Regions from separate parts of the uncultured Phascolarctobacterium sp. genome, predicted to be linked through region 2. Evidence: riboswitches for the same ligand, from Rfam matches in the RefSeq annotation. Region 2 holds a riboswitch; each other region holds the start of a gene.
The links. Region 2 has a riboswitch for cobalamin ahead of cobU (bifunctional adenosylcobinamide kinase/adenosylcobinamide-phosphate guanylyltransferase). Riboswitches for the same ligand answer to the same signal wherever they lie in the genome.
Positions count from the first base shown of each region.

Region 1: another riboswitch for cobalamin. It lies ahead of Q4G98_RS07170 (hypothetical protein); the one in region 2 lies ahead of cobU (bifunctional adenosylcobinamide kinase/adenosylcobinamide-phosphate guanylyltransferase).
Region 3: another riboswitch for cobalamin. It lies ahead of Q4G98_RS04730 (TonB-dependent receptor); the one in region 2 lies ahead of cobU (bifunctional adenosylcobinamide kinase/adenosylcobinamide-phosphate guanylyltransferase).

Region 1 is NZ_CATWDQ010000007.1:78,998-81,265, forward strand. It holds gene Q4G98_RS07165 (CHAT domain-containing protein) at 1-334, shown strand, start outside; cobalamin riboswitch at 456-646, shown strand; gene Q4G98_RS07170 (hypothetical protein) at 848-1,078, shown strand; gene Q4G98_RS07175 (TIM barrel protein) at 1,075-2,067, shown strand; gene Q4G98_RS07180 (ABC transporter substrate-binding protein) at 2,071-2,268, shown strand, end outside.
Region 2 is NZ_CATWDQ010000001.1:134,979-137,246, reverse strand. It holds gene cobT (nicotinate-nucleotide--dimethylbenzimidazole phosphoribosyltransferase) at 1-915, opposite strand, end outside; gene cobU (bifunctional adenosylcobinamide kinase/adenosylcobinamide-phosphate guanylyltransferase) at 915-1,499, opposite strand; cobalamin riboswitch at 1,588-1,771, opposite strand; gene Q4G98_RS00550 (EAL domain-containing protein) at 1,781-2,268, opposite strand, start outside.
Region 3 is NZ_CATWDQ010000004.1:17,800-20,067, forward strand. It holds gene Q4G98_RS04730 (TonB-dependent receptor) at 1-1,142, opposite strand, end outside; cobalamin riboswitch at 1,310-1,488, opposite strand; gene Q4G98_RS04735 (MerR family transcriptional regulator) at 1,608-2,268, shown strand, end outside.

The DNA of each region.
Region 1 (2,268 bases), on a different contig from region 2:
TTTTTTTAACGCCTGTTTTTCGCAGAAGGAGGCGCAGGCTGTTGTGGAGAAGGTTGAGGCTGCTATTGGGATGAATACTGAGATCGGTGATGAGGCGGCCATAGTTTTTGCGGCGCAGTTTTATTCCAGCATCGGTTTTGGCCAGAATTTGCAGCAGGCTTTTGACCAGGCGAAGGCGGCGTTGCTTTTAAAAGGGATCGCAGAGGAGAATACGCCGGTTTTATATGTAAAAAAGGGTTTGTCGGCGCAGGAGATCGTGATGGTGGAAAGTGAAGCTGCCCCAAAAAGCGGTACTGTGTCTGTGATGCAGAGAATTAAAAATATTTTTTCGTGATGAAGAAATAAAGTGAATTTTAGAATTTTTGCTTGACTACAAAAAGCATGAAGTTTATAATGACTGTATAGTTTATTTAAAATTTATTATGAATAAGCTGACTTTATCAAATTTTAAAATTTAATATGGTAAGAAAGCAGGTGTCCAAAAGCGATTGCTTGGAGGACTTAATAGAGAAGCAGGTGTAAGACCTGCGCTGTCCCGCAACTGTAACGGGGAGCGAAGCCGCATTTGTCCATTGGGGAAACCTGAGAAGGCGTGGCCGAGCAATGATCCGAAGCCAGGAGAACTGCCTGTTTTAACATCCGTGATGACTTGCGATGCACAAGGTGGATACATATGTACTGTTTTTATTGGTTTTAAAAAAACGGTATTGTCGCGTTTTGCTGTGTTTTGCAGCTTGGCGGCTGTGTATCCTGGTGCGTGGTGATGATGTATTTTGACAGGAAACTGACGCATTGGCAGTTTCCTGTTTTGTTTTTGGGATACACGGCGCAAGTCATTTGAAGGAGGGTGGGCTGTTTTGCTGCGCAGCCTGATACGGGTATGAAATTAAAGAAGATCATTAAAGAGATTGAAAAAAATGACGATACAATGATCACTGTTGATAAAGCAAGCTACATTGCTTTATTACGCGAGGTGAACAGGTTAAGGTTTAAATGTTCTCAGAGGGGAGCGGCGGCCCGCAGTAAAAAAATGCGCAGTAATGATAACAGCGAGGAACCTGAGGCGGTGACTGTATGAGGCGCAAGGTGAAGCACCTGTTTAATTATTGTGTGGTGCCGGGGCAGGAGAAGGCTGTTTTAAAAACCGGTAAAACTTTGGAGCAGTTTGTTGCGGGGCTGGGCCTTGATGGGATCGAGCTGATGGTTTACAGGAACGTGCCTTATTTTGAGTCTTTTGAGCATCTGGCTGTGGGGGTGCATTTGAATTACTGGCCGATGTGGCTGGCGATGTATCGCAATGATAAAAAAACGCTGCAGAGGTTTTTTCCGTCGAAAGAGGCTTTGCAGGAGTATTACGGCACTACTTATTGTATGGGCTGGCTGCGTAGTATCAGGGCCAATATCAAGTCGGCTCTGGTCGAAAAACCTGAGTATCTGGTGTGGCATATAGCTGAGTGTACGCTGGAAGAGGTTTTTACTTTTGAGTTTAAGCACAGTGATCTGGAGATCGTGACCGCTGCCGCTGCCGTTTTTAACAGGGTAGCTGATGAGATCCCTGAGGATGTGCTTGTATTATTTGAAAATTTGTGGTGGCCGGGGCTGCGGCTTACTGATCCGGCTGTGGTGCGGGCTTTTTTTGAAAAGATCACGCATAAGAATGTTGGTATTATGCTGGACACGGGGCATTTGATGAATACTGATCCGAGTCTGCAGTCGGAACGGGACGGGGTCGAGTATATTTTAAAGATCGTTAAGGCTTTGGGTCAGGATAGAAAGCTGATCAGGGGTTTACATTTAAATTGTTCGCTTTCCGGTGAATATGTAAAAACTTTTAAGCGTGTGTATGATGATAAGTGCAGTAATATCGAGCGGATGAAGCATGTAATAAAAATAGATCAGCACAGGCCGTTTTCTGATACGGCAGTGCAGAAGCTGCTGCGGGCGATCAGGCCTGATTATGTGGTGCATGAGCTTGCTTATAATGACTTTAATGATTTTGAACAGAACATCGCGCTGCAGCTTGCCGCTTGCGGTAAAGTAGTACCGGGCGGTGATGAAGGAGGATAATTTGTGATAAAAAAATACAGGCTGGGATTAAGGGCGGTACTGGTTGCTTTTTGCGTTGTTGCGGCTGTGTTTGCTGCAGGGTGTGGTAAACCCACTGAAAGCAAGACTCCGGCTTCAGGACGCGGCGGTTACAGCGTTGTAGATGCGACTAAAACACGGATCGATTTTACATATAAGCCGCAGCGTATAGTCTCGCTGGGG
Region 2 (2,268 bases):
GACGATAGGCGTGAGCTTCAACACTTCCAGCATTTTTGCGTGCGATATTTCGGCAGAAAGATGTGAACAAAGCATATACTCGGCGCAGGCTGGTTCCAGACCGTAAGCAAGTAAAGCGGCAGCAGTAGCGTTTACCCCATCGACCATTGTCGGCACACGGCGTCTGGCACCGGCAAGAATCATTCCAGCTAACCCGGCATGATCATAACCGCCAACCTTACAGAGAATATCCATAGCATCGCCCAAACGGGGCTGGTTTTTAGCCAGACCGTCAGCGACGACCTTTCTTTTTATCGCCATTCTTTCGTCATTGATACCGGTTCCTCTTCCGACAGTAAGCTCTGGAGGCAGGCCCAGAAAAGCGGAAACTATTGCCGCAGTAGAAGTAGTATTGCCGATTCCCATTTCTGCCGTAACCAATAAATTATACCCTTTATCAATACATTCATCAGCAACCTTCATTCCTACTTTTAAAGCCTGCTCAGCCTGCTGCAGGGTCATCGCCGGTCCCTGCGTAAAATCCTCCGTGCCCCAGGCGACCTTTTCCTGATAAACTTTCGGCATGGCGCTCAAATCAAAAGCCGTACCTGCATCAACCACAAAAACATCAGCACCGGCATGGCGGGCCATAACATTAGCTCCGGCAGTTTCCCGCATATAGCCGTTGATCATCTGCATCGTCACTTCCTGCGGATATGCACTGACGCCGTATTTAGCGATTCCATGATCGCCGCACATCAGCAGCATTGCACTTTTGATACGCTCCGGCAATGCTGTGCCGGTCATAGCGGCATATTGCTCAACCATTTCCTCCAGCTTGCCTAAGCTGTGCAGCGGTTTATCCATTTTTGCCCAATTATTTTTTATCATTGCCGCAGCATTGCTGTCCAACGGCGGGATAATTATTTTTTCCATTACTCTGCTCCTTCATCATCAAAGTTAAATGCCATTTTCTTGACGTCGATTGCCTGACCTGCGACACAATAAAATACTCTGTCACATTCAGCTGCAACCTGTTGATTGACCCATCCGGCAAGATCTCTGTATTCACGTGCCATAATATTATCAGGCACAATACCGCTGCCAACTTCATTGGTAACAAATACTACCAGCTTTTCTGTTTTTCTGGCGGCTTCCAATAACTTTGCTATCTCGCCTTTGACAAATACTACCTTTTCTTCAAAAGTTCCCGCAGCCGCAACCTTGCCATACATTAAATTACTCATGTATAAAGTAAGACAATCAAATAAAATTGCGTCTGCCCCCTGCCCCGCCTCATCCATTACCTGCTCGGCAGCATAGGGCGCTTCGTAATTATTCCATCTTTGGGGAGAACGACGTTCCTGATGGAGACGGACACGCTCAGCCATCTCGTCGTCAAAGATTTCAGCCGTAGCTATATAAGCGCACTTGCGTCCATAATGCAAAACAAAACGCTCAGCAAACTCACTTTTGCCGCTGCGCGCACCGCCGGTTACTAAAATCAATTCTTTGTTCATTTTTAAGCCTCCCTTCAAAATAAAAATACCCTCTCGAGAGAGGGCATAAATAAACAACCTATGCAAGTATCCACCTATCTCCCGTAGGCATAAGATACCCGTAACAGGCAGGTCTCCTGGCTCAGGTTCAACATTCAACTGCGCCTTCCCAGTTTCCCAGTGGCATATTGCAGTGAACTCCCCTTTACAGTAGCGGGACTGCGCCGGATTTACACCGGTCTTCCCTATTAAGCGCCGACCGCGATCGGCACACCTGTTGATTTTTTCCAATATTATATATTCTACATTCTTTTACAAAGTCCTGCTGACTTGCAAATCATTTTTTCATATTCTTCGTCTAAATACTCATGCGCGTCATTGACATTTCTGACTGTAATCAAAACGCGGCTGCGTCCAAACCAATAATACACCCTGATTTTATACCACTGCGCCACACCGTCAGCACCAACAAACCTGCATTCGCAGCCTGAATGCTCCGGCGCATTATTGTAGTTCGCACATAAAACATCAAAATCAACAGTGGCAGCAAATTTTTCGATATCTTCAGGATACAGCAATTCCTGAACGATATGCTTGTAATCAGTCTTATAAGCACCTGTATACGGAATAAAAACATTCCCTGTTGGGTTAAAAGCCATTCTTGAATAACGGCCGTCTTTTAAATTCAATTCGATGGCAAAATCGTACATTTGCGGAAATAAATCTCCCAAATCTCTGTATGACGGCAGTTTGACAGTACGGCCATAGCCGTTAATACTGCGCCGTTCAG
Region 3 (2,268 bases), on a different contig from region 2:
TCAAAATTATAGGTTTCACCGGGATAGAAGGAATCAGTACCGGCACCCGTCCAATCAGTAGATTTAGGACTGCTGGGACTACTAAAACCATTGCTCTTCATGTCCAGATAACCAAAACTGGTGCTGAATTTATTTTTGTTATCGTTATAAGCCAAGGTATGCAGATCAGATTCTTTCCGTCCATCATAACCTAAATAGGTGCTCAGGCCTGGTTTCACTACCATACCATTGCCCACATCTACATTACCGTTAAAAACCGGTTTTCCGTTTTCATATATTGTCGTCCAGGGATTTTGGTAACGGTATTCACTTTCTGTGTGGATAAATGTATATTTTAAAGATCTGTCTTTATCAAAATCATACTTGATATTGGCCGAAATATTTTCATTTTCCCAAACCTTTTCACCGCGTCCACCTAAAATATATTTACCGCCGCTGAGCTGCGGCAGTTCATGATCAGGTTTTACAGCCCCAGATCCTTTACTAGCGCTACCTGTATAATAATAACCTCTGAAGCCGTCAGATTTTCTGTTTTCATAGCCGATGCCAAAAGACAGTTTTTCATTAGCCTTAACATCTGCATACAAAGCTTTTTTCCAGGTATTATTACTGCCATAGCTGACTACGGCATTTACATCAGCGCCTTTTTTCTTAGGATTATCCTTCGTGATGATATTAACGACCGCGCCCACTGCCCGACCGCCATACAAAGAAGAACCGGCACCCCTTACAACTTCTATACGGGCAATTCTTTCAACAGGTACCATTTCCCATTCCATACCATTATTATAAGTAGTATTCATCGGCAGCCCGTCTAACAAGACCAAAATATCACTGGAGCTGAAGCCCCTGATCTGAATTCCTCCCTGTGCCACCTGACTCATATAAACTCCTGGTAAAGTCTGCAGTGCTTCCGGCACAGAATTGATATTTCGTTCCTCAATGTCCTGAGCCGTCACAACACTGACGCTAGAAGGTACTTCCTGCAGCTCCTTCATGGTTCTGGTAGCCGTTACCACCATCTGATCCAGATTAAACTGCTGCAGACCTTCTTCTGCATATACTGCTGTACCCCCCCAGATGACATTGCCAGTTATAAGTGCTACCATCAGTGCACTCTTACCCATACTCTTTTTCAACACGTTCAACTTCCTTTCATAACTTTTTTATTGAAATAAAAGCTTCACATCTGCCTATCCTTCATAGCCGCAGCTGCTTCTGCTTTTATTAGCAAACAAAAATACCTTCTGCCACGGCAAAAGGTATTAAACGGTTTTCAACCACATCATTACCTCACTGTCTCACGCAGCAGTAAATTTTATCATCAGGCAAGTTCTTCTGACTCAAGTTCATCGCGCCTCCAAGCCTTCCCGGATAACTCCAGTGACATAAATATGGATTTGCTCACTCTTACAGCGACGGGATCGTGCGGGCTTTGCACCCAACTTCTCTATTAAGACCTGCGTCACCTGATAACAGCAATATTCATTTTCTGTATTTTATAATAAAGTATTCTATTTTATATCCACAACTATATGTTATAATATCATATATAGCATATTACTATGTATGGCTACTAGACAGTCAAGAGGGAGTTTATTTTTTTTATGAAAAAACCAATTGACAATTATTTTACGACAGGCGAACTGGCCAGTCTTTGTAAAATCCCCCGTAAAACTTTGCTTTATTACGACAGCTTAGGCCTGATCACGCCTGAAGTTGTTGAAGAAAACGGCTACCGCTATTATAAGCGGACCCAACTGTTTGCCCTGGAATTGATCTTAACAATGCGTAAACTCGATATTCCGCTGGCAGAAATTAAAAGCTATCTGGCAAACAAGTCCTATTCTAACTATCAGCAGCTCCTCGCTGACCGTGAAACGCTTCTTGAACACATGATCGAAAAAATGATCAGTCTAAAAAATGAACTGCACCATTCCATCATCAATCTTCAGCAATTAGAAAACATTAAATTTAATAAAATCCTGACTGTCCAAACGGGAGATGAATTTTTGTGTTTAAGCCAAACGGTTGCGCCTAAAATGAACTTTAAAGACAGAACAAAAATCTCGGCCAGTCTTTTTATCGACTTGGCCGAACATATACCACTTAACAATCATACTTTTGGCTATATTGTCGATAAAGACACTCTTCGCGATCTGAAAGCACCCCGCCATATCAAATATTATTTCTATCCTGTTTTTACTGAAACCGCTTACCCGCAATGTATGATAAAACCCGGCGGAACCTATCTTACCCTTTATTTCC